DNA from 3 places in the Cytobacillus sp. EB106-05-05-XG126 genome. Region 1 is predicted to be linked to each of the others. Evidence: predicted binding sites of a transcription regulator. Region 1 holds the regulator's gene; each other region holds the start of a gene.
The links. Region 1 encodes LexA, which represses DNA repair genes until DNA is damaged. Its sites were predicted from a motif close to CGAACATATGTTCG; they were not measured.
Positions count from the first base shown of each region.

Region 2: AC3WTL_RS10010 (YhjD family protein) is a predicted target of LexA. The motif match lies at 2,183-2,196, and genes of this name have one in related genera.
Region 3: AC3WTL_RS13085 (Y-family DNA polymerase) is a predicted target of LexA. The motif match lies at 3,162-3,175, and genes of this name have one in related genera.

Region 1 covers NZ_JBYTDU010000001.1:1,439,482-1,446,824, reverse strand. Annotated here, with positions in the region: gene AC3WTL_RS07190 (DUF4257 domain-containing protein) at 494-778, opposite strand; gene lexA (transcriptional repressor LexA) at 1,062-1,685, opposite strand; gene yneA (cell division suppressor protein YneA) at 1,841-2,173, shown strand; gene AC3WTL_RS07175 (YneB family resolvase-like protein) at 2,183-2,830, shown strand; gene AC3WTL_RS07170 (DUF896 domain-containing protein) at 2,975-3,208, shown strand; gene tkt (transketolase) at 3,432-5,438, shown strand; gene sirA (sporulation inhibitor of replication protein SirA) at 5,708-6,145, shown strand; gene AC3WTL_RS07155 (YneF family protein) at 6,232-6,447, shown strand; gene AC3WTL_RS07150 (DUF6376 family protein) at 6,582-7,022, shown strand; gene AC3WTL_RS07145 (ABC transporter transmembrane domain-containing protein) at 7,130-7,343, shown strand, end outside.
Region 2 covers NZ_JBYTDU010000001.1:2,018,418-2,025,760, reverse strand. Annotated here, with positions in the region: gene AC3WTL_RS10025 (Type 1 glutamine amidotransferase-like domain-containing protein) at 1-595, opposite strand, end outside; gene AC3WTL_RS10020 (IDEAL domain-containing protein) at 658-894, opposite strand; gene AC3WTL_RS10015 (competence protein ComK) at 1,093-1,647, shown strand; gene AC3WTL_RS10010 (YhjD family protein) at 1,751-2,140, opposite strand; gene AC3WTL_RS10005 (S9 family peptidase) at 2,370-4,355, shown strand; gene AC3WTL_RS10000 (LCP family protein) at 4,619-5,548, shown strand; gene AC3WTL_RS09995 (TVP38/TMEM64 family protein) at 6,018-6,641, shown strand; gene lepB (signal peptidase I) at 6,669-7,223, shown strand; gene AC3WTL_RS09985 (hypothetical protein) at 7,287-7,343, opposite strand, start outside.
Region 3 covers NZ_JBYTDU010000002.1:526,761-534,103, forward strand. Annotated here, with positions in the region: gene proC (pyrroline-5-carboxylate reductase) at 1-613, opposite strand, end outside; gene AC3WTL_RS13070 (hypothetical protein) at 641-781, opposite strand; gene AC3WTL_RS13075 (MBL fold metallo-hydrolase) at 1,274-2,248, shown strand; gene AC3WTL_RS13080 (SDR family NAD(P)-dependent oxidoreductase) at 2,249-3,043, shown strand; gene AC3WTL_RS13085 (Y-family DNA polymerase) at 3,310-4,569, shown strand; gene AC3WTL_RS13090 (YolD-like family protein) at 4,585-4,920, shown strand; gene AC3WTL_RS13095 (hypothetical protein) at 4,991-5,140, shown strand; gene AC3WTL_RS13100 (CDGSH iron-sulfur domain-containing protein) at 5,173-5,394, opposite strand; gene AC3WTL_RS13105 (iron-sulfur cluster biosynthesis family protein) at 5,521-5,847, shown strand; gene AC3WTL_RS13110 (hypothetical protein) at 6,021-6,557, shown strand; gene AC3WTL_RS13115 (alpha/beta hydrolase) at 6,603-7,343, opposite strand, start outside.

The sequences.
Region 1 (7,343 bases):
TGTAAAATAGCTTAACATCAATAGTTACCAACAAATTCACCTTGGATGATAATCCTGCTTCTTTAGTAAGAAGAAGTCAAAAGCGCGTCTCACTCGAGGAGGGCTCTAATAATTTTCTTCAGTAATTTCCTCAAAAGTGCTCCATAAAACTCTGCAAGCTTTTCTAATTTGTTCTTCCTGGGAAAACTCTTAGTCAATTCCCAATAGCCGATAGTAATATAATGAACCCCGATAGCTTTAGCTGAGAGTGTAGTAATTGTGGGATGAAGAAGTCAATTTAATAATTAGTTTTTTAGTTTGCTTAAAAATGCAAAGCCAGAGGGTTGTTCCGTACGCAAGTGCATCCATGGGAGCGCGAGCAGTACCTGAGCATGTACTAAGAAAATATGAAAACCCCTGGCTGATAAAGTCAGGGGTTTTTAATGTAAAAAATGCAAAAACCCCGTTTCCAAATGAACGAGGTTTTAACCAATTTCTATTTCTCTGCATCTCTCTATTCTTTGTGTCTTATTTTTAAGAAATCGAGACATGTCAGCAGTGCATCTCCTCCAAATCCTGCAATCACCGCCAGTAGAACTACCTTTAAGGCAGAGTCAGGATCTGAAGATACGACCAAAAAAACAGCCGCTAAAGCCCCCATAATTACCTCTTCAAAGACCCCCAGATAGATGAATTTTTTTGTCCTTCTGGGTTTAACCATTTTGCCTTCTTTCCGAATATGTCCAACGACACCGACCAGCCCACCAATCAACAAAGCGAAGGTAATGTTCAAAAACATTTTTTCTTCACACTCCTAAAGTCGAGATTTTGGACAAGCGACCTTAGGTTGATTCTCGGTGTATTACCATTATATAGAAAGTAACTATAAAATAACATGCATAAAAATACCGAATTTTCTGAATAATAAATTAGTCATACATGACTGTAACCTTATGCTAAAAGAAAAGTATCAGTGACTTTCGTAGGATTTAACTGATAGTACCAGGTAATAAGAACTGATAACCTTCTTAAAAATGGAAAAAACAAAAAGCAGGCAGAGGTGCCTGCTTTTTAATAATCTATTAGTGCATATGACGGTAAACGCCTATAACCTTGCCAAGAATAGAAACATTGCGGAGGATAATTGGTTCCATTGTCGAGTTTTCCGGCTGCAGACGGATAAAGTCTTTTTCTTTAAAGAATCTTTTGACAGTTGCTTCATCTTCCTCTGTCATGGCCACCACGATATCCCCATTATTGGCAGTGCTCTGCTGTTTGACAATTACATAATCTCCATCAAGTATTCCTGCTTCAATCATACTTTCGCCCATGATTTCAAGCATGAAAACATGCTCGTCAGCAGGTGCCATTCTTTCCGGAAGAGGGAAGTATTCTTCAACATTTTCAATTGCCGTTATCGGCTGCCCTGCAGTTACTTTACCGACGATCGGAACGTTGACTGCACTGACCTTGGGAATGTTAGAAGCCTCGTCCAAATCTAAAATCTCAATGGCGCGAGGTTTAGTTGGATCTCTACGGATAAGCCCTTTGCTTTCAAGCCTGGCCAGGTGACCGTGAACGGTCGAGCTTGAAGCAAGGCCCACTGCTTCCCCGATTTCTCTTACAGAAGGGGGATATCCTCTTAATTTAACTTCTTCTTTTATGAACTCCAATATGTCTTGCTGCCTTTTTGATAATTTCACCATCTTTACGCACCTCGTATGTGTTTTGTTGTCTCAATTATAGCATCAATTACCATATGATACAAACATAAGTTCGAATTTATATTGACACAAAACAAATGTTCGGTCTATAATGAAATCAACACATACGAACATACATTCTTTCGAGGTGGTATATTATGCTGAAAAAATTGTGGAAATCATATTCTTATGCTATTATTCTCTTCGTTTTAAGCTTGGCAGCATCGTTTATAATGCTTGTGCAGATAGAAACACCTGATACGGAAAAGTTTGTGAAAGTCACTGTTGCAGAAGGTGATTCTTTATGGGGGATTGCTGAAAACTTTTCTTCTGAGCATTCTCTGACAACAGATCAATTTATAAATTGGGTAGAACGAAATAATGGGATAGCGGCAGGAAGGATTTTTCCGGGTGATGAAATTGTTATTCCAGTAAAAGCCCTGGATGACCAGCCATATAAAGAGCTTGCGAGTTCAGACCTTAACAAATAAGGAGAAATTATGAAAGCAATAATTTACTGCAGAGTTAGTACAACAAAGGATACTCAGGAAACGTCCCTTTCAAGACAGGAAGAAGAGCTTTTGAACCTGGCAGAAAAGCATGACTTTGAAGTAGTCAAGGTCATCCGCGAACAGGCTAGCGGATACGATCTCGAAAGAGACGGTATATTGGAACTTTTAGACTTAATTAAAAAAAAGGATATTAAGGTTGTTCTCATCCAGGATGAAACCAGGCTGGGGAGGGGAAATGCCAAGATTGCGATTCTCCATTGCATCTTTAAAGAAGAAGCCCAATTATACAGCATTTCTAATAACGGCAAGCTGGAGCTTTCGGAATCAGATTCGATGGTGCTTAGCATTGTAGGGATGGTAGAGGAGTATCAGAGAAAGCTGCATAACATCAAAATCAGACGCGGCATGCAAAGGGCTGTTGATAAAGGATACAGGCCCGAGAAAAACCTAAGTAATCAGGGTGCAAATGGCGGCAGGGAAAGAATAGAAGTGCCAATAGAGGAAATTGTCCGGCTGAGGAAAAACGAGTTAACATTTGCTGAAATTGCTGCGACGCTTAAGGGGTTTGGCTATAATATTTCCAAAGCAACTGTCCATAGAAGGTATAAAGAACATATTGATTCACATGCTGAGTAGAGCACTTTTCTTGTCAAAAGTGCTCATTTTTAGTATGATGGCATTTGAGTTTCAGTATTGTTCCATATCTGAAGCTGCTGTATAAAAAAAACTTCCATCAGAATTATTCAAAGGTAAACTTTTGATATAAAGGAGCTTTAATATATGCTGCCAAAACAAAAACTTGCCCGAATTAATGAACTGGCAAAGAAGGCCAAGGAATCCGGATTAACAGAAGCAGAAGCGAAAGAGCAGACTTCTCTCCGCAAAGAGTATTTGGAGACTTTCCGCTCCGGCATGTTAAACACGCTGAAGGGCGTTACAATCGTTGACCCGAAAGGGAACGATGTAACTCCGAAAAAACTGAAAGAATTCCAAAATAAAAACCGCCTTCACTAATAATATAATTGCAAGGGATACACTGCGCTGTATTCCTTCTTTTAATAGAGGAGATGGCAATACTGACTATCTCCGCTTTTTTTACATATGCCGGATCTTTTTGTGTCAATATAGTAACAAACCGGCTTTTTTTGTCCCTTATCTGACCCTATTGGTTGTGAAAAAAAGGGACACCCGATAATATTAAAAGAGTGAAGAATTACTACTCGAAAGGATGTATTGAATGTTTAATCACACAGATGAACTCTCTATCAGTTCCATTCGCACTTTATCAATTGACGCCATTGAAAAGGCGAACTCCGGCCATCCGGGCATGCCAATGGGAGCTGCTCCAATGGCTTATACACTTTGGACACGCTTCATGAACCACAATCCGAAAAATCCAGAATGGTTCAACCGTGACCGTTTTGTTCTTTCTGCCGGACATGGCTCTATGCTTTTATACAGCCTTCTTCATCTTTCCGGCTATGATGTTTCCATGAATGACATTAAAGAGTTCAGACAGTGGGGAAGCAAGACGCCTGGTCACCCTGAATTCGGCCATACACCTGGTGTTGACGCAACAACAGGCCCATTAGGACAAGGTATTGCTATGGCTGTCGGTATGGCTATGGCTGAACGCCACCTGGCTGCAACATACAATAAAGACAACTTCAATGTTGTTGATCATTATACATACAGCATCTGCGGTGACGGAGACCTTATGGAAGGCGTTTCGGCTGAAGCTGCTTCCCTTGCCGGCCACTTGAAGCTGGGCAGATTGGTTGTTCTTTATGATTCAAATGATATCTCACTTGATGGAGACCTTGATAAGTCTTTCTCTGAAAGTGTTGAACAGCGCTTCAAGTCTTACGGCTGGCAGTACATCCGTGTAGAAGACGGCAATGATCTTCACGAAATCGCAAAAGCAATTGAAGAAGCGAAACAGGATGAAAGCCGCCCGACAATGATTGAAGTGAAAACAGTCATCGGCTATGGTTCTCCAAACAAATCAGGCAAATCTGATGTTCACGGCGCTCCTCTTGGTGCTGATGAATTGAAATTAACAAAAGAAGCTTATAAATGGACATTTGAAGAAGACTTCCATGTGCCACAGGAAGTATATGATCACTTTAAGCAGCAAGTTGTTGAAAACGGTTCGAAAAAGCAGCAGGAATGGGAAGACCTTTTTGCTCAATACAAGGAATCCCATCCTGAGTTAGGGAAACAGCTAGAGCAGGCGATCAATGGTGAGCTTGCTGAAGGCTGGGATAAAGACATCCCTGTTTATGAAGAAGGAAAGAGCCTTGCCAGCCGCGCTTCTTCCGGAGAAGTGCTAAATGCTATCGCTCAGAACCTGCCTTCATTCTTTGGGGGATCTGCAGACCTTGCAGGCTCTAACAAAACAATGATAAAAGGGACGGGTGACTTTACGGCTGAATCATTTGATGGCCGCAACATCTGGTTCGGTGTACGTGAATTTGCAATGGGTGCTGCATTGAATGGAATGGCGCTTCACGGCGGATTAAAAGTATTCGGCGGAACATTCTTCGTGTTCTCTGATTACCTGCGCCCGGCGATCCGTCTGGCTGCACTTATGAACTTGCCTGTTACGTATGTGTTCACACATGACAGCATCGCTGTCGGTGAAGATGGCCCAACGCATGAGCCTGTAGAACAGCTTGCAGCATTGCGTGCAATGCCAAACCTTTCTGTTGTCCGTCCTGCTGATGGCAATGAAACAGCAGCAGCTTGGAAAACAGCAATCGAATCAACAAATAAGCCGACTGCATTAGTATTGACTCGTCAAAACCTTCCTACATTAAAAGGAACGGATTCAGCGGCATACGAAGGCGTTCAAAAAGGCGGATATGTTGTTTCTCCAGCTTCTAACAGCAATGCGGATGTATTATTGCTTGCTGCAGGATCTGAAGTTAGCCTCGCAGTTGAAGCTCAAAAAGCGCTTGAAGGCGAAGGCATCCATGCATCTGTAGTAAGCATGCCTGCCTGGGATCGCTTCGAGGCTCAATCAAAAGAGTACAAAGAAAGCGTAATTCCTAAGACAGTCAAAAAACGTCTTGCCATTGAAATGGGATCTTCACTTGGATGGCACCGTTATGCAGGAGATGAAGGCGATGTTCTTGCCATCGATACCTTCGGCGCATCTGCACCAGGTGAGAAGATAATGGAAGAATACGGATTCACAGTTGATAACGTTGTAGCACGCGTAAAAGCATTGCTGCAGGGATAATATTAATTGACGAGGGAGAGCTGAGAGGCTCTTCCTTTTTTGTGTGATGTGTTTCAAAAAAAGGATTACATTTCAGTAAAACCGGGAAATTGACATAGTAAATAGTTTGATCAGCTAATTTAGCAGTTCTTCCACCAAGAATCCTCATAATCAACTGAATTCTTCGCTTTCGACAAAATTAGTGAAAGTTTTTAACATCTTCAGACACATTCCTTGAATTCGTTTACTTATAATTGAAAGAAATGGATTGTCCCGGAAGGAGGGGCCAGATGAGAGCTTATCAATTGTATTTAATAGAAGATGAATTTGCGTCCCATTATTTTGGCAGAGAGCGGATGTTTTTTCAGCTTTTTGAAGAGTATGAGCGTTCGTCAGGTGAAATGAAGGCTATTCTATCGAAGCAAATTGATTTTGTGACTAAGCCAATCCCGGGTTTAAAAGTGCATCAATATATCCACCAGCAGCTCCAGAGAAAAAAAGACTTTATCATAGAAAAAAGTGCATACTATATAGAGATGAGTAAAAGAAGCAGGGCTAAGCTTGAAGTTTTTGAACGGAGTCTGGTTTTAGAAGCGGCCGGCAGCTATGAGGCAGAGACAGTTTTTTTCGAAGTGCTGCGAAAAAGCGAGTCTTCCTTTCTGGCTGTTGACCTCCAGCATAAGCGCTATGGGTGGCTAAAACCGATAAAAGAGAGAAAGTTCGTCTAAAATAAGAGAAAAACTGAAGCAAATATTGTATAATAACCTTTGGTCTAGTACACTGTATGATAGACAACATGAAGGAGGAAGTTAGTATGGGTATGTACATTCTAGTTGGTGTACTGGCGCTTCTTGCCGGTGTAGCACTAGGATTTTTCATTGCTCGAAAATATATGATGAGCTACCTAGAGAAAAATCCGCCAATTAATGAACAAATGCTTAAAATGATGATGATGCAAATGGGCATGAAGCCATCTCAAAAGAAGATCAACCAAATGATGAATGCCATGAACAAGCAGACTGGCAAGTAATCAGGGACAAGCATCCCATCGGAAACCACTTTTCTGTTACAATACAAGGAAGGTGGTTTTTTTATATCCAAAATGAAACCTTCTTTTATACAGACCGTATATATACTATGACAAATCATGAAAGGAACGAGCAAATGAAAAAAGTAATTCTAATAGGGCTCCTTACCGTTTCTATGTTATTAAGCGGCTGTTCCGTTCTGGGTGAAGTGAATAATTCCATTGACTATGTTAATGAAGCGACTGAGCATATCAATACATTAAGCGACTTTGCTGAAGAGGCGCCGCAAATGATTCAGGAGGCGGCAGCGGATCCTGCATTGAAGCAGGAACTTGAAGGAAGATTGTTGACACTTAAGCAGGAAGTTGAAGAATTTATCGCCCTTCAGGATATCCCGAAGCTGGCAGAAGATGTTCATCAGGAGCTGGTGACCCAGAATGAAGCGCTTCTGGCTGAAATCAATAAAGTATTGGAGAACGGCAACCTTGCTCTGGATCAGCTGGAGAACTCAGAGCTGTTTACTACCATTAATGAGGCAACAAGCCTAATAAACCGAATAGAAGCATTAGGTCAATAAAGCATCCAAATGGGTGCTTTTTTTCTTGTGAGAAAAAATCTTCCTTATTTTCTTAATATTTGTTAAACTATTTAAGCTATTATGTATTGGATTTCGGGGGATGGGGTATGAAGGTTTTTTTTGATTTGATGTGGTTTTTTAAACAGGAGAAAAAGGCTTATGTAAACGGGATTATTCTGCTGCTATTTGTGGCAATGCTTCAGCTGGTTCCACCAAAGGTGGTCGGCATTGTGGTCGACTCCATTAAAAATGGTGAGCTGACTGCAAAAGCATTATTAATGTGGATAGGACTACTTGCTGTTACAGCCCTCATGATGTATG
Region 2 (7,343 bases), 580 kb from region 1:
TTTCATTGTGAAAATAGACGCCTGCATCATCGTCAATTCCATAATCAGTCGCAGCACTGACTTTTCCTGCCGCTGCCTTTAGATTTTCCCGTTCATTCCACTTGGTAAAATGGACACTGATGGCGCAACCCCTGATTAACCCGAGCCCTTTCAAAAAGAGGTGCTGTCTTTTAGGTGTATCAATAGGGGGAATGATGCAATGTTCCGGGATGATCAGGGCGCCTGCCGAAAAGCCTGCTACAGGAATACCATTCATGTACATCCTTCTAATGCATTCTCCGGTTTCACTATCAACAATTAATTTTCTGTAATTTTCTGTGTTACCCCCTCCAATAATGATGCCGGAACAGGACATTAATTCTTGAAGGTAAGATTCTGCTGGGTCAGGGGAAAGCGGGAGATAGCAGAAACTCCTGGCTCCATAAGAAATTAAGGCAGAAGTATACTTCTTCATATACATCTCCCAGCCTTCCCTTTCCAAAAAGAGTATAGCTATTTTGCCATCCGAGCCGCAGGCAAGCTCTGTAAACATTCTTCCTAACCTTTGCCCAAATGGAGGGCTTCCGCCCATTAAAAATAAATGCCTGCTGTTCATTATTCCTCGCCTTCCTGACTAAAAATAAAATACCCCGCTGATTGGCGGGGGCAAACTGCTTTTTATGTGCCAAAACGCTTGGAAAGTTCTTTGTATTGCTTCGAAAAATGCATAAATGCCGGTTTATTTCCTTCATCAATCGCTGCGTCTACTTTTTTCATCAGCTTTTCTCTTTCATTATTCAGCAGTATTTCGGAAATAAGCATATCAAGGTAAAGATCCAGTACATAAGATTCCTTAAGATTTTTCCGCTTAGATCCACTCGTTTTCATTAAGTCGGTGTATGATTTTTCCTTCATGGAAACCACCCCTGAGCTTTTTAATATTATATGGAATTGCTTCTGAATAATCAACTAATTTTTTAAATTTTTAGAAAATATTTTCCGGATGTCTAAAATGTGAACAATTTAGAAACTATTGAATAAATTAGTAATTTTTAGATAAATTGGTGTTAATATGGAAAAGCGAGCACGAAATAGAAAAGGAGATGAAAATGTATGACCCAAAATATTCAAATAATTGAAGAATATGAAATCAATCCAAATACGATGATTATTAAACCTCTCTCTTATGGGATAAAAGTCTATTCGCAAATCTGGGAGCTTGATGAGGAAGTAACTTCTCCCTTTAAGCCGATTGAAATTATTAAAAGCAGCTGTAAATATTTTGGATCAAGCTATGAAGGAAGAAAAGAGGGTACACGCCAATTAACCGGCTTTACCCATAAAGCTCCGATAACGATTGACCCCACAAATTTCATTTATTTTTTCCCGACAGCCTCTCCAAGCAATCCGGAATGTATGTGGATTGCATTGGATCACATAAATTACTTCAAGAGAGCGGAGAACGCACAAACCCAGGTAGTTTTTAAGAATAAACAAAGCTTTATAATTCCAGTCTCATATACGACTCTGAATAACCAGGTGCTCAGAACAGCACTGCTGAAAACGACATTGACAAAAAGGATAGAAGATTCAGAGAGAAAGTCACTTTACTATGCGAATGGTTCCAAAATAATGAATGCTTCGGAGAGAAAAGGAGCCTACCAATAGAAAAGGGCTGGAATTGAAGGATAACCAAGAAGCATGCGGAGTTTCATGCTTCTATTTTCCGTAGTATATTACCTTATTAGATGCAGGCTTTCTTATACAAAAATTAATTGGCTTTCCGATTTTTCTCTGGTCCCGGCAAAGGTTTTTTAATAAGATAATACGTCATTAGCTCCTGAACTTTATTGCGGATTCGGGGATTAAAATAATTATGATGTTCCTCATATCCTTTGTACAGGAACATAAACATAGTAAATGCCTCATCCCTCTTTATTTCCTGTACCTTTAGCTGGTTTTTATTCATATAGCGTTTTACCTCAGAGAGTTCACTTTGAATGACCTTCATTGTTTCTTCAACCAAATCAAGATAAGGCTGTTTTAGTTTAAACGGGCTTTTATTAATGACAATGGAGTCGCGATTTAAAACCGTCAGCACCATTGGCAGATAAATAGCCTGTTCCATGATATTACGGTCTTCCTCAGGAATTCTGGTCATATTGTTCTGCTCCCCTTAAATAATAGTATCCTGCCTAGCGAAAGAACATATGTTCTTATCTAATTTTACAAAGGAATGTTTTATCTTGCAAGAGCCTATATTTGTCGAAATACTGTTATACTCATCATTTCCAATAATGAAAAAAAGTTTCAGTCTGAAGCTAATTGGGAAGGGATTTTATTTCTGATGTCGAAATAAGTAGAACACACAGTTAGGAAGGATGAAATAAATGACGCAAAAAAGAACAATTAAACCAGAAGACCTTTATCATTTAAAATCTGTAGCTGATCCGCAGCTTTCCAGGAATGGATCTGATTTGGCTTTTGTCGAGACCAAAATGCTTGAAGAAGAAAATACATATTGTTCAAATGTTTTTTACATAAATACTGCAAAAAGCAATAAGCCTGTTCAGTGGACTTACGGCAAACACCGCAATCATTCACCCCGCTGGTCTCCAGATGGGGAGTTAATTGCATTTGTATCAGACAGAGGCGGGAAGTCACAGATTTATGTAATGAGCAAAGCAGGCGGAGAAGCCAGACAGCTGACACATTGTGCAAATGGTGCTTCAAATCCTGTCTGGTCCCCTGATGGAAATAAACTTGCCTTCAATCTTTCAATAAAATCGGGTGAAGACGCAGAAACACTAGAAAATCAGGAAAAAAAGGAAGAAAAGCCAATACCGATTGAAATTGAAAAAATGAAACACAAATCTGACGCCCAGGGTTTTTGGAACGGAAGGTACAGCCAGGTTGCCTTAATAGATATAGAAACTGGCGAGATGGAGCAGCTGACAACCGGAGAACATGATTTCCAATTGCAGGACTGGTCTCCAGATGGGAAATGGGTTGCTGTTTCGGCAGATTTGAGTGAAGATAAGGATTTTTCTTTTCTAGGCGATGTGTATATCATCCATCTTGAAACAAAAGACATGAAAAAGATTACAAATGGAAAAGGTTATTTCGGAAGCGCTGCATGGTCACCGGATGGAAAATACATAGGATTGTTCGGGCATGAAAGGGAATACGAAAATGCTACGCATACCAAAGTATGGGTGTATAACCTGGAATTTGAAGATTTGCAGTGCCTGACTGCAGAATCAGACATTTTGGCTGGTGATTATGCCATCGGAGATTTCCAGCAGGGTGCAGTAACACCGGGAATTCTTTGGGCAGAGGACAGCAGAAGCTTCTATTTCCTGGCAACTGATCATGGCAATACAGTTGTTTATTATGGCTCTTTAGATGGGGAATTATATCCTGCCCTGCTGGATCAGCAGCATGTATATGGACTGACAACAGGCGGAACTATCAATAAAGCGGTTGTAGCCATCAGCAGACCGTCATCTCCCGGGGAGTTATTTTTACTTGATGTTCCGACAGGGGAATTAAAACAGCTGACAAAAGTCAATGAAGAGTTCCTGAGCGGAGTGGAGCTGGCAGATGCAGAGCCCATTCAGTTTAAATCTTCGGATGAGTGGGACCTCCATGGCTGGATCATGAAACCAGTCCATCTAAAAGAGGGCCAAAAAGCACCGCTTGTGCTTGAGATCCATGGCGGTCCTCATGCTATGTATGCCAATTCTTATTTCCATGAATTCCAATGCCTTGCTGCAAAAGGCTATGCGGTATTGTTTATCAACCCGCGGGGAAGCCATGGATATGGCCAGCATTTTGTAGACGCTGTCAGAGGAGATTACGGGGGCAAGGATTATGAGGATATTATGGATGCGGTCGATTACGCGCTCGAAAACTTCGATTTCATCGATAAAGAAAGGCTTGGCGTAACAGGAGGAAGCTATGGAGGCTTTATGACCAACTGGATTATTGGACACACCAGCCGGTTCAAGGCAGCTGTCACCCAGCGCTCCATTTCCAACTGGATCAGCTTTTATGGAGTAAGTGATATCGGCTACTATTTTACTGATTGGCAAATCAAGAGTGATATGAATGATATAGAAAAACTATGGAAACACTCTCCGCTTGCTTATGTGAATGATATAAATACACCACTACTGATTCTGCACAGTGAAAAAGACTATCGCTGTCCAATTGAACAGGCAGAGCAATTATTCATTTCCTTAAAGCATCGGAAGAAAACAGCAAAATTTGTCCGGTTCCCTGAAGCCAATCACGAGCTTTCAAGAAGCGGAAAACCGAATTTGCGAATCAGCCGACTAAACTATATAGCCGGCTGGTTTGATGAATATCTCTAAGATAAAACCGCAGACCTTCGGGTTTGCGGTTTTTTCATAAGGCTGTAAAGGAACACAAAACTTGCCGATATAACAATGTTGTCATTTTTTATGCAAGAAACCATTTAAAATAAATTGCAAAGAATTCAATTCATCTGCAAAATATAAGGTATACAGGATATACCAGCATAGCTATCGAAACTTTTTATTGAACTCTGCAGTCAAATATAAGTGAAGGTGTTTACACTGTTCCATAATTTGCTTTAAAGAAAGGACTTATTCTTATGAGATCAGATAGATATGAAAAGAAGAAAAAGAAAGGAAAGTGGAAATCTGTCCTCCTGATTCTGCTTCTCTTGATTGCAGGAACCCTTGGCTATTCTTATTTTCAATTTAAGCAAGGTGTTTCCCAGACAGAAGGAGAAGCAAATATACAGACAGAAGAGTTTGAATTCAATGGCGAAAAAGATAAATATGGCGGGACGAATATCCTGATTCTTGGAAGTGATGCAAGGGGAGAGGAGAAATCAAGGGCTGATACCATAATGGTTGCCCAGTATCATCCTGAAAAGGGCACATATAAGCTTATTTCTTTTATGAGAGACATGTATGTGGACATACCGGGACATGGGCAAAACAGAATAAATTCTGCTCTTGCTTATGGAGGCCCTGAGTTATTGAGGCAGACGCTTAAAGAGAACTTTGATTTAGATATTAAATATTACTCCATTGTTGACTTTGAAGGCTTTGTACATTTAATTGATGAAGCTTTTCCCAGAGGGGTAGAAATTGATGTGGAAAAAAGAATGTCTGCCAATATTGGTGTTACACTGGAACCGGGCCTGCAGCGGCTTGATGGAGAGCATCTCCTTGGGTACGTCAGGTTCAGGCAGGATGCAGTAGGGGATTTTGGAAGAGTAGAACGCCAGCAGAAGGTAATGAAAGAAGTAGCAAGCCAGTTTACAAGCCTTCAGACCATTACAAAGCTTCCAAAACTCATCGGGGTGGTAACTCCTTTTGTAAATACCAATATGAACACGGGTGACATTCTGTATATCGGAAAAGATTTCGTATCTAAGGATAACAGGAATGTAGAGACTCTTCGCGTTCCTGTTGATGGAACATTTGAAAACGAGAGAATTAATGGTGCTGCGGTTTTGGGCATAGATAAAGAGGCGAATAAAGCGGCAATCCATGAATTTCTTTCAAAATAAAGACGACTGTTTTCGCAAGGTTTGCTGCTTTTTGTGTATAATTTACCTGAGTTGAATGGAGCGGAAATCAACGGACAGCATTGATAGGCGAAAAACAACAATTTATACGGAAAGTGCGAAAATAAAAAAAGTTAGAAACACTGTTTTTGCCGGATTAGGTGTACAATAAAAGGGGAAATGGTAAAACTAGGGGAAACTTATTATTTATCGCAGTCTAACGGGCAGTAAGACCCCCACTTCAAGACTCAGAGGAATCAAGGGAGGGTAAGTGGGGGTCAAACAGCCCGTAGAGGCCCGAAAGAAGGACAAAGACTAAGAACGCCACATCCTGTAGCAACGTCTTTGTGACCCACTTCCTGTGGGCCTCAACTAACAATCAGTGGGGGATAAAGACCCCCACTGATTGAAGTTTCACTTTATCAAAACGAGTCGAATAAGGTATTGCTGGATATTGGACAAGGAGATACTAATGGATTTTGAACTGCTCAAAGATTGGTTTACATTAGAGAATATAATGGATTTAATCCGGGAGTATCGTTCATTTGGGCCTCTTCCGGGTATTCTGCTTCCAATGCTAGAAGCATTTTTGCCCTTTCTGCCTCTGTTTTTGTTTGTTATGGCAAATGCGAGTGCATTTGGTCTCTGGCTGGGATTTTTATACTCCTGGGTCGGAGCGGTCGCAGGAGCGCTGATTGTTTTCCTGCTGGTCAGAAAATATGGCCAGAAACGAATACTCCGTTTTTTGAAAAATCATAAGCAGGTACAGAAGCTTATGAAATGGGTTGAAAAACATGGGTTCGGACCATTGTTCATCCTGCTTTGTTTTCCATTTACTCCTTCAGCGGTTGTCAATATTGTAGCAGGTCTTTCAAATATCAGTATTGCTCAATATATGCTGGCAGTCCTGACCGGAAAAATAGTGATGATTTTTACAATAAGCTTTGTCGGATATGATATCAGATCATTAATAACACAGCCAATTCGCACTGCCATTGTTGCACTGGTCATTTTCATTCTTTGGTATGTCGGCAAAATTATTGAAATAAAGATGAATATGAGCGTAGAAAAAGATCGCGGGAATAAAAAGCATTAAATGCATAAGTACTAGGGGAGATGAATGGTGAAGGAAGGATTGAGAAAAGAAGGAGCGGAATGGCTGAAGGCTTTTGCAATAGGCATTATCATCTTTGCTTTTATACGGACTTTTTTCTTCTCCAATTACGTTGTCGAAGGTGAATCCATGATGCCGACCCTCCAGGATGGAAATAAGCTGATTGTCAATAAAATCGGCTATCAGGTCAGCGATTTAGAACGCTTTGACGTAATTGTTTTCCATCATAATGATGAAGAGGATTTTGTAAAAAGAATAATAGGAATGCCAGGGGATGAAATTGCATACCGTAATGATGAATTATTTATTAATGGCAAGAAAGTGGATGAACATTATTTGGATAAGTACCGGAAAGAAATCTCAGGAGGCAAACTGACAGGTGACTTTACATTGCTGGAGATGACGGGCACAGAAACTGTCCCAGAGGGTAAACTTTTTGTTATGGGAGATAATCGTCTCGGAAGCTGGGACAGCCGGCATTTTGGATTTATTTCAGCCGGCCAGGTTGTAGGGAAAGTAAACCTGCGCTATTGGCCGCTTGATGAAATGGATGCGTCATTCTAACAGATCTTATAGTATAAGGGACTCGAATTTTCGAGTCCCTTATTTTTGCAGAAAAGGCTAATCTTAGATAACATGCAAATTAGGATTATCCCTATATTCAGGTTCGCAGTTCACACACAC
Region 3 (7,343 bases), on a different contig from region 1:
TGATAAATTCTTTCGCCATACCCTTTTCGAGCCCGATTTCTTCCGCGCTTTTTTCCATAGCTTCCGCAAGATAGTAAATATATGCCGGTCCGCTGCCTGACAGGCCTGTTACAGCATCCAGCTGTTTTTCCTCAACAAATGCTGATTTTCCCACTGTATCAAAAATGCCTCTTACTGCTTTCATCTGTTCTTTGGACACTCTTTCATTAGCTGATAAGGCGCTTGCTGATTTTCCGACTGCTGCTGATGTATTGGGCATGGCTCTTACGACTGGCAGCTTCTTTTCTGCCAAAAGTTCAATGCTTTCGATCGAAACTCCGGCGAGAACGGAAATGATCAGCATGTCTTCATGTAAATAAGGCTTTATTAGATTGATGGCTTCCTGAGCATCTTTTGGCTTCATCGCTAAAATAACAGCGTCAGCCCCGCTTAATAGTTCACTGAGATTATAAGTTATCTGAACGCCATAGGCTTTTTGCAGGAATTGAAGTTTTTCCCTGCTGCATCTGTTTGTCACCCAAATATTGCTGCCGGTAATGAGCCGGCTTTCGACGATTCCTGATATTAACGCTTCTGCCATTGATCCTGCTCCTGCAATAGCTAATTTTTTCATTTGCTGTTATTCCTCCTTATTGTTGCTCTATTTACCGGCTGTTAAAAATAAAAAAGCCTTTCCATCCAGTAAAGGACGAAAAGACTTTGCTTCCGCGGTACCACCTTCATTGCCTTTTCTTTCTTCGTGCAGCATGCCTGCCGCAGCCGCTGTGTTTTGAAAAGGCATCTCGATCCCGATAACGCCGGGGGTGCGTTTAGGTTTTCCTAACAGCTCATAAGGCAGGTTCAATGGTCAAGTGGACGGTGAAGCCTTTCAGCCGCTTGAGCTTCACTCTCTTTCGCCGTTTTCCATTTACTAATCTTATTCATCGCCATGTTTCTGCTGTAGAAGTACAGCTTTGATTTATGAAAATCAAATTTTAATTGTGATTATGCAAGAAGACACACTTATTTGTCAAGAAGTATTTTTTAAAAAATTATCAATATTGCATAAAAGTTATGTGAAAATAATGACAATTGCTAAAAAGAACGGTACACTTATTTTTATATATGTAAATTTGTAAATTATGTTATTAAATTCCGTTAATATATGCGTATGGCAAATGCTGATATTTTAAGGGGATGACAGAACAGTTTACTAAATGAAGCATGCCTGCGGAAGTATATAGAAAAACAGCTTTATTTTATTTAAATATAGTGATTTCAGGGGGATTGTAAAATGGCAAAATGGAAGGATGGTATTGCAAAGCTTGTGATCCCGACACCTTTTCCTGTCGGCGACGTTAATGTATATGCAGTAAAAGGGGAAAAGCTGACTCTTGTCGATACCGGGCCTAAAACGGATGAAGCATGGGAAGCTTTAAAATCCCAGCTTAAAGAGCTGAATTTAACTCCCGGTGATTTTGAACAGGTTGTTCTCACACATCATCATCCCGATCATGCCGGGCTGCTTGACTTTTTCCCGGACAATCTTGATGTGTTCGGGCACCCGGTTAACCAAAGGTGGCTGTCCCGTACTGACGAATTTCTAAAATTTCATGATGAGTTTTACATAAAACTGTTTAACGAATTTGGAATTCCTGAAAGGTATGCTTCCTTTATTAACAAAATGAAAAAGACTTTGCGCTATTCCTGCAATCGTACCCTGACAGGAGAGCTGAAGGAAGGCAGCCAGCCTGAAGGGCTTAACGATTGGACGGTAACGGAGACCCCCGGGCATGCACAGAGCCATATAGGTTTGTTCAGGGAGAAAGATGGTGTATTCCTTGGAGGAGACCATTTGCTTGCACACATTTCACCTAACCCTATCCTGGAGCCGCCGCTTCCCGGCAATGCGGAAAGACCGAAGCCGCAGCTTCAGTATAACGAGTCTCTGAATAAACTGCGGCAGCTGCCGATATCCCTTTTTTATTCCGGACATGGAGAGGATATTACAAATGTGAATGGGTTAATAAGCGAAAGGCTTGGCCGCCAGCATGAGCGGGCAATGAAAGTAAAGGCATGGCTTGAGTCCGAATCTCTTACTGTTTTTGAGGTATGCCGCCGCCTTTTTCCGAAGGTTTATGAGAAGGAGTTTTCCCTGACCATTTCCGAAACAGTCGCACAGCTTGACTATTTGCATTCAATAGGAGAGATTTATATAAATAAAGAGGAGGAAGCATTCTTGTATTCCGCATCAAAAGAGGTGGTTTGATTGTCAGACAGATTAAAAAATAAAAATGTGATTATCACCGGTGCATCAGGCGGAATCGGGGCGCAAATGGCCGTCCTTTGTGCCGAGAGGGGAGCAAATCTTGTCCTTCTTGCCCGCCGCCTTGACAAATTGCAGGAGCTGCAGGCAGACTTGCGGAAGCGCTTTTCAGTCGATGTTCATGTGGATAAGCTTGATGTTTCAGACACTGACGAAGTTTCGGCTGTTTTTTCAGAGATCATTGCCCGGTTTGGTCACATAGATGTGCTTGTGAATAACGCCGGCTTCGGTGTTTTTCGCGAGGCGCATGAAGCAAAAGTTGAAGAAATAAAAGGAATGTTTGATGTAAACGTTGTTGGCTTAATGGCCTGCACGAGCATGGTGCTCCCAGTGATGAGGAAACAGAGGAGCGGCCATATTATTAATATCGCTTCACAGGCCGGCAAAATGGCCACACCGAAATCGAGTGTCTATTCCGCAACCAAGCATGCGGTTCTTGGCTATACAAACAGCCTTCGGATGGAGCTTGCTGACAGTAATGTATTTGTGACTGCAGTTAACCCCGGACCGATTGAAACCAATTTCTTTACGATTGCAGATGAAAAGGGCACATACGTGAAAAATGTCAGCAAATTTATGCTTAAGCCTGAATACGTGGCCCGCAAGGTAGTCAATGCCATGCTGCGGCCTGTCAGGGAAATCAACCTTCCGCGGTGGATGAATGCGGGGAGCATTATCTATGCGCTTTTTCCAGGCTTGTTTGAAAAAATAGGAAAACGCGCATTCAATCAAAAATAAGAAGCTCAGAAGCTGCAGCCAAATGCCTGCAGCTTCTTTTGTTTTTGGCTGGTGAGGCGTCTATCCCGGGGAGAAAGAACCACTTTTAAGAAAAACCGCGTAAAATTTCCATTGAAACCGAACGCATATTCGCTTAATATAATGGGTATACATATACAGAACGGATGTTCTCGTTATATATATTTTTTTGGGTTCAGAGGGGCTATGCAGCATAGGAGCTGATAAGCAGCGCCTTACGCTTTTTTTTGAAGGAGGATGTCGAAGTCATGGTTGATTACAGCTCAATGCCGAACAATCAAATTTTGTGTGTTGATATGAAGAGCTTTTATGCAAGCTGTTCTGCTGTCATGCTTGGTCTGGATCCTCTTGACTGCTATCTTGTAATTGCCGGGAATGTGGAACGGAAGGGGAGCGTTGTTCTGGCGGCCTCTCCACGAATGAAAAAAGAGTTTGGAATAAAGACAGGGTCCCGTCTTTTTGAGGTCCCCCAAGATCCGCGCATTCGAGTTGAGGAGCCGAAAATGGCGACTTATTTAAGAATCTCCACTGAAATCACCAGAGTGTTTAACCGATATGTCCCCAAGGAAGCCATCCATACGTACAGTGTCGATGAAAGCTTTATAAAAGTAGACGGCGCATTGCATCTCTGGGGTGATGCCCAGACGATTGCCTGGAAAATAAAAGATGATATTGAACGGGAATTTCAGCTTCCCTGTGCCATAGGAATAGGGCCTAATTTGCTAATGTCAAAGCTCTGCCTGGACCTTGAGGCGAAAAAAAAGGGCGTTGCACAATGGACGTATGGAGATGTAAAAACAAAGCTGTGGAATATATCCCCGTTACGGGAAATGTGGGGCATCGGCCGCCGTGTTGAAAAGACATTGAATGGAATGGGGATTTTTACAGTCGGTCAGCTTGCCCGCTATGATCTGGCTAAGCTCGAGAAGAAGTTTGGGATTATGGGCAATCAGCTCTATCACCATGCATGGGGTATTGATTTGTCGGAAATAGGCGCGCCGATTATGGCAGGGCAGATCAGCTTCGGCAAAAGCCAGATTTTACTGAGGGATTACAAAGAGGAAAAGGAAATTAAGCATGTGGTCCTTGAGATGTGTGAAGAAGTGGCAAGAAGGGCCCGCAGCCACCGCAAAGCCGGCAGAACCATCAGCTTTGGCCTTGGCTACAGCCAGGATGAATTCGGAGGGGGATTTTACCGCTCCAGGACAGTTGATCAGCCAACCAATATTACGATGGATCTTTATCGGGTCTGCCTGGAGCTTTTTGACGAGAATTATGAGGGGAAAACAGTACGGCAGATTTCCATTTCCCTGGGCAATATTACGGATGACTGCGAAATGCAGCTGAGTCTGTTCGACTTGGATGGCTGGAAAAAAAGGGAGCTCGGCTATACTGTCGACCGGATTCGCTCCAAGTTTGGAGGAGGAGCTCTTCTGAGAGCCGTCTCTTATACAGGCGCAGGAACCGCCAAACACCGTGCGACATTGGTTGGCGGCCATAAAATGTAAAAGGAGGGTCAGCTTATGATTCGCGATCGGGGCAGAATTAAATGGACTTCCATGATGCTGCCGGAACATGTAAAGCTCTTAAGAGACTGGGCAAAGGAAGACACATACGAGCAAAAGCGGGAATTGGATGAGCAGAAGCTTGAATATATGAATGAAATTCTTTCGGAAGCAATGGAATTTCAAAGAAACGTTACACTTACACATTACAGGGGCAGAAATTATGAACTGGTTATCGGGAGCATTCATTATTGGGATGACCTTGGCCAAAAGCTTCATGTTGTTGACCGGTTTGGGGAAATTCACCGTATTTCCATTAACGATATAGCGGATGCGCGGTTCACGGAAGAATAGAACTGGATGAATTTAAAACGGGTATTTTGGGGCGAGGGAAGCACCTTAACAGCAGGGAGGTGTATGAAATATGCCTAGAGGAAAAGAACTTGAACAGCTGCCCATGGCCAACGCCGCACCAGGGGCCGGGGAAGACAGTACGGACAGGGACCGGGAACGGCTTCAAGGGATAGTACAGGACGAAAGAGCGACACCTGCAAGAATAAAAAGTGAAAAATAAAAAAACGGGGATGACTGTCCCCGTTTTCACCCTTATTGCTGCTTGTCATCGGAAGCTTTCTCCGCGCGGACACAGGATTGGAAAGTTCCTTTATGAGTGCCATCACAAAATGGGATTTTCAAAGATCTTCCGCAGCGGCAAAGGGAAAAGGTTTTTCCTGTTTCGAATTTATTGCCATCCATATCAATTAACTCTACATCACCTGTTACACGCAGCGATCCATTATCCATTACTTTAATCTGCGCCTTGGACATATCCAATCATCCTTTCTAAAAATCTTTATTTAGGCGGCTCAATAGCAGCCAGCTGTCTCTTTCAGAAGCATGTTATGCTTATCTGTGTTAAAATCAGCATATGCAAAGGGGAGGTAGTTTTACAACATGGAAATAACATTAACTGAATTGGCGGCAGAAAAATTATCGGGACGGATTGCCGGCAAAGATGGATTCATAAAACTAAAGTATGATATAGACGGCTGCGGCTGTGTGGTAAGCGGAGTGGCGGCACTCTGGCTTGTTGAAGAGCTGGATGAAGATGACAGGGAAATCAAAACAAACACCGGCAGCGTATATGTGGAAAAATCCAAGGAAGTATTTTTGGATGAAAAATTAACGATAGACTTTTCAGAGAAGGCAAATTGCTATCAGTTAAAAAGCCCGAATCAGTATTTAAACCCAAGAATGAGCTTTATTGATAAAACAAAATAATAATGAAGTAGCAGACGGCCGCTGAGGGAAGGCGGTCTTTTTAATAGGCTGAGATAGGTAAAAATACCCTTCCAAAATTCTGGAAAATAAGGTTTTAATATATTAGTAAAAGGTTAGATAACAAGATGTTTGTCATTTATGGGTGAAGAGAGTGCTGATTGGGGGAGATTCGAATGAAGTGGAAGTTATTTTTTCTGGCGGCAGCTTTCCTGATTTTGTCGGGGTGCAGTACGGCAACAATGGGCCAGGCGATTGATGATGGAATTCCATTCAATGTAAAAGAAGTCTTACATAAAGAAAAGGTAAAAGATGGAGTCATACTGCTGTATTTAACGCAGCAGAATGATGGGCAAAATGAGGTCGAGGCCATGGCAGCTGCCTATTTGAAGGGCAGTGACAAAAAGGGCTGGAAAAATGAAGGCCATAACCATTGGGAGCATTATGAAAATGAACATATGACCGTTTATTCAGATACTTTCTATGATTACGATAAGGAAGGTAATCTGGAAAATAGATTACCAATAATTTTTGGTGAAATTCAAAGCAGAGATATTAAAAAAGTAGAGGTAGCCGGCAAGGAAGAGAAATTCGAAGAAGCGGATATTATCAAAAAAGAAAACAAACGCTATTATTTTAAAATGGGAAATTTTCATACTGCAAGAGGGCTGTCGGCAGATGGCAAGGAAATCATAAAGAAAAAGAAAAATTAGAAAATCTTATATGAAGCAGCTGGCTTACACTGAAGCCAGCTGCTTCTATTGTGATAAAGTATCTTTGCTGCTGACATACTGCTCCAAAAACTCGTCAATGACTTTTTCATAATCCTCTCTGTTTTCGTTAAAGGATTGGGCATGGATCCCATTGGCAGCAAGGTAAAGTTTTTTAGGGCCTTGTTTCTTTTCATACAAAGCTTCGGACATGGTCGGCAAAATAAAATCATCTTTTTCACTGTGAATAAACAGGATGGGCTTCTTTATGTTTTCTATAACTGATATAGGCGACACATCCGCAATGGAATATTTCTCCCGCATCCGCAGGAATAGATCGGCAACAGGCAAAAAGAGTTTCGCGGGCAGCTTCATCTCGGTTTTTAAACGATAAGCCAGCTGCTCCTTAAAATCAGAAAAAGGGCAATCGGCAATGTAAAAATCGGCACCGTCTTCAAGCATTCCCGCATAAAGGAGCATGGTGGCTGCCCCCATGCTTTCACCATGAATGCCGATCTGGATATCAGGCCCTTTTTCCGCTTTAAGCCAATCAACAATTGCTTTTAAGTCAAACTTTTCATAATGCCCGTAGCTTGTCGTCTTCCCCCCGGATTCTCCGTGGCGGCGATGATCATAGATTACTGCGTTAAACCCCCGCTCCAGAAAGAGGTTCATATATTTAATCGAGTTCATTTTGTTTTCCGTAACCCCGTGAGAAATAATGATATAGCGGCTGTTTTTATGGGGTTCGGCAGCCACGGCTTTTAAGTTATAGCCAAATGGGGAAGG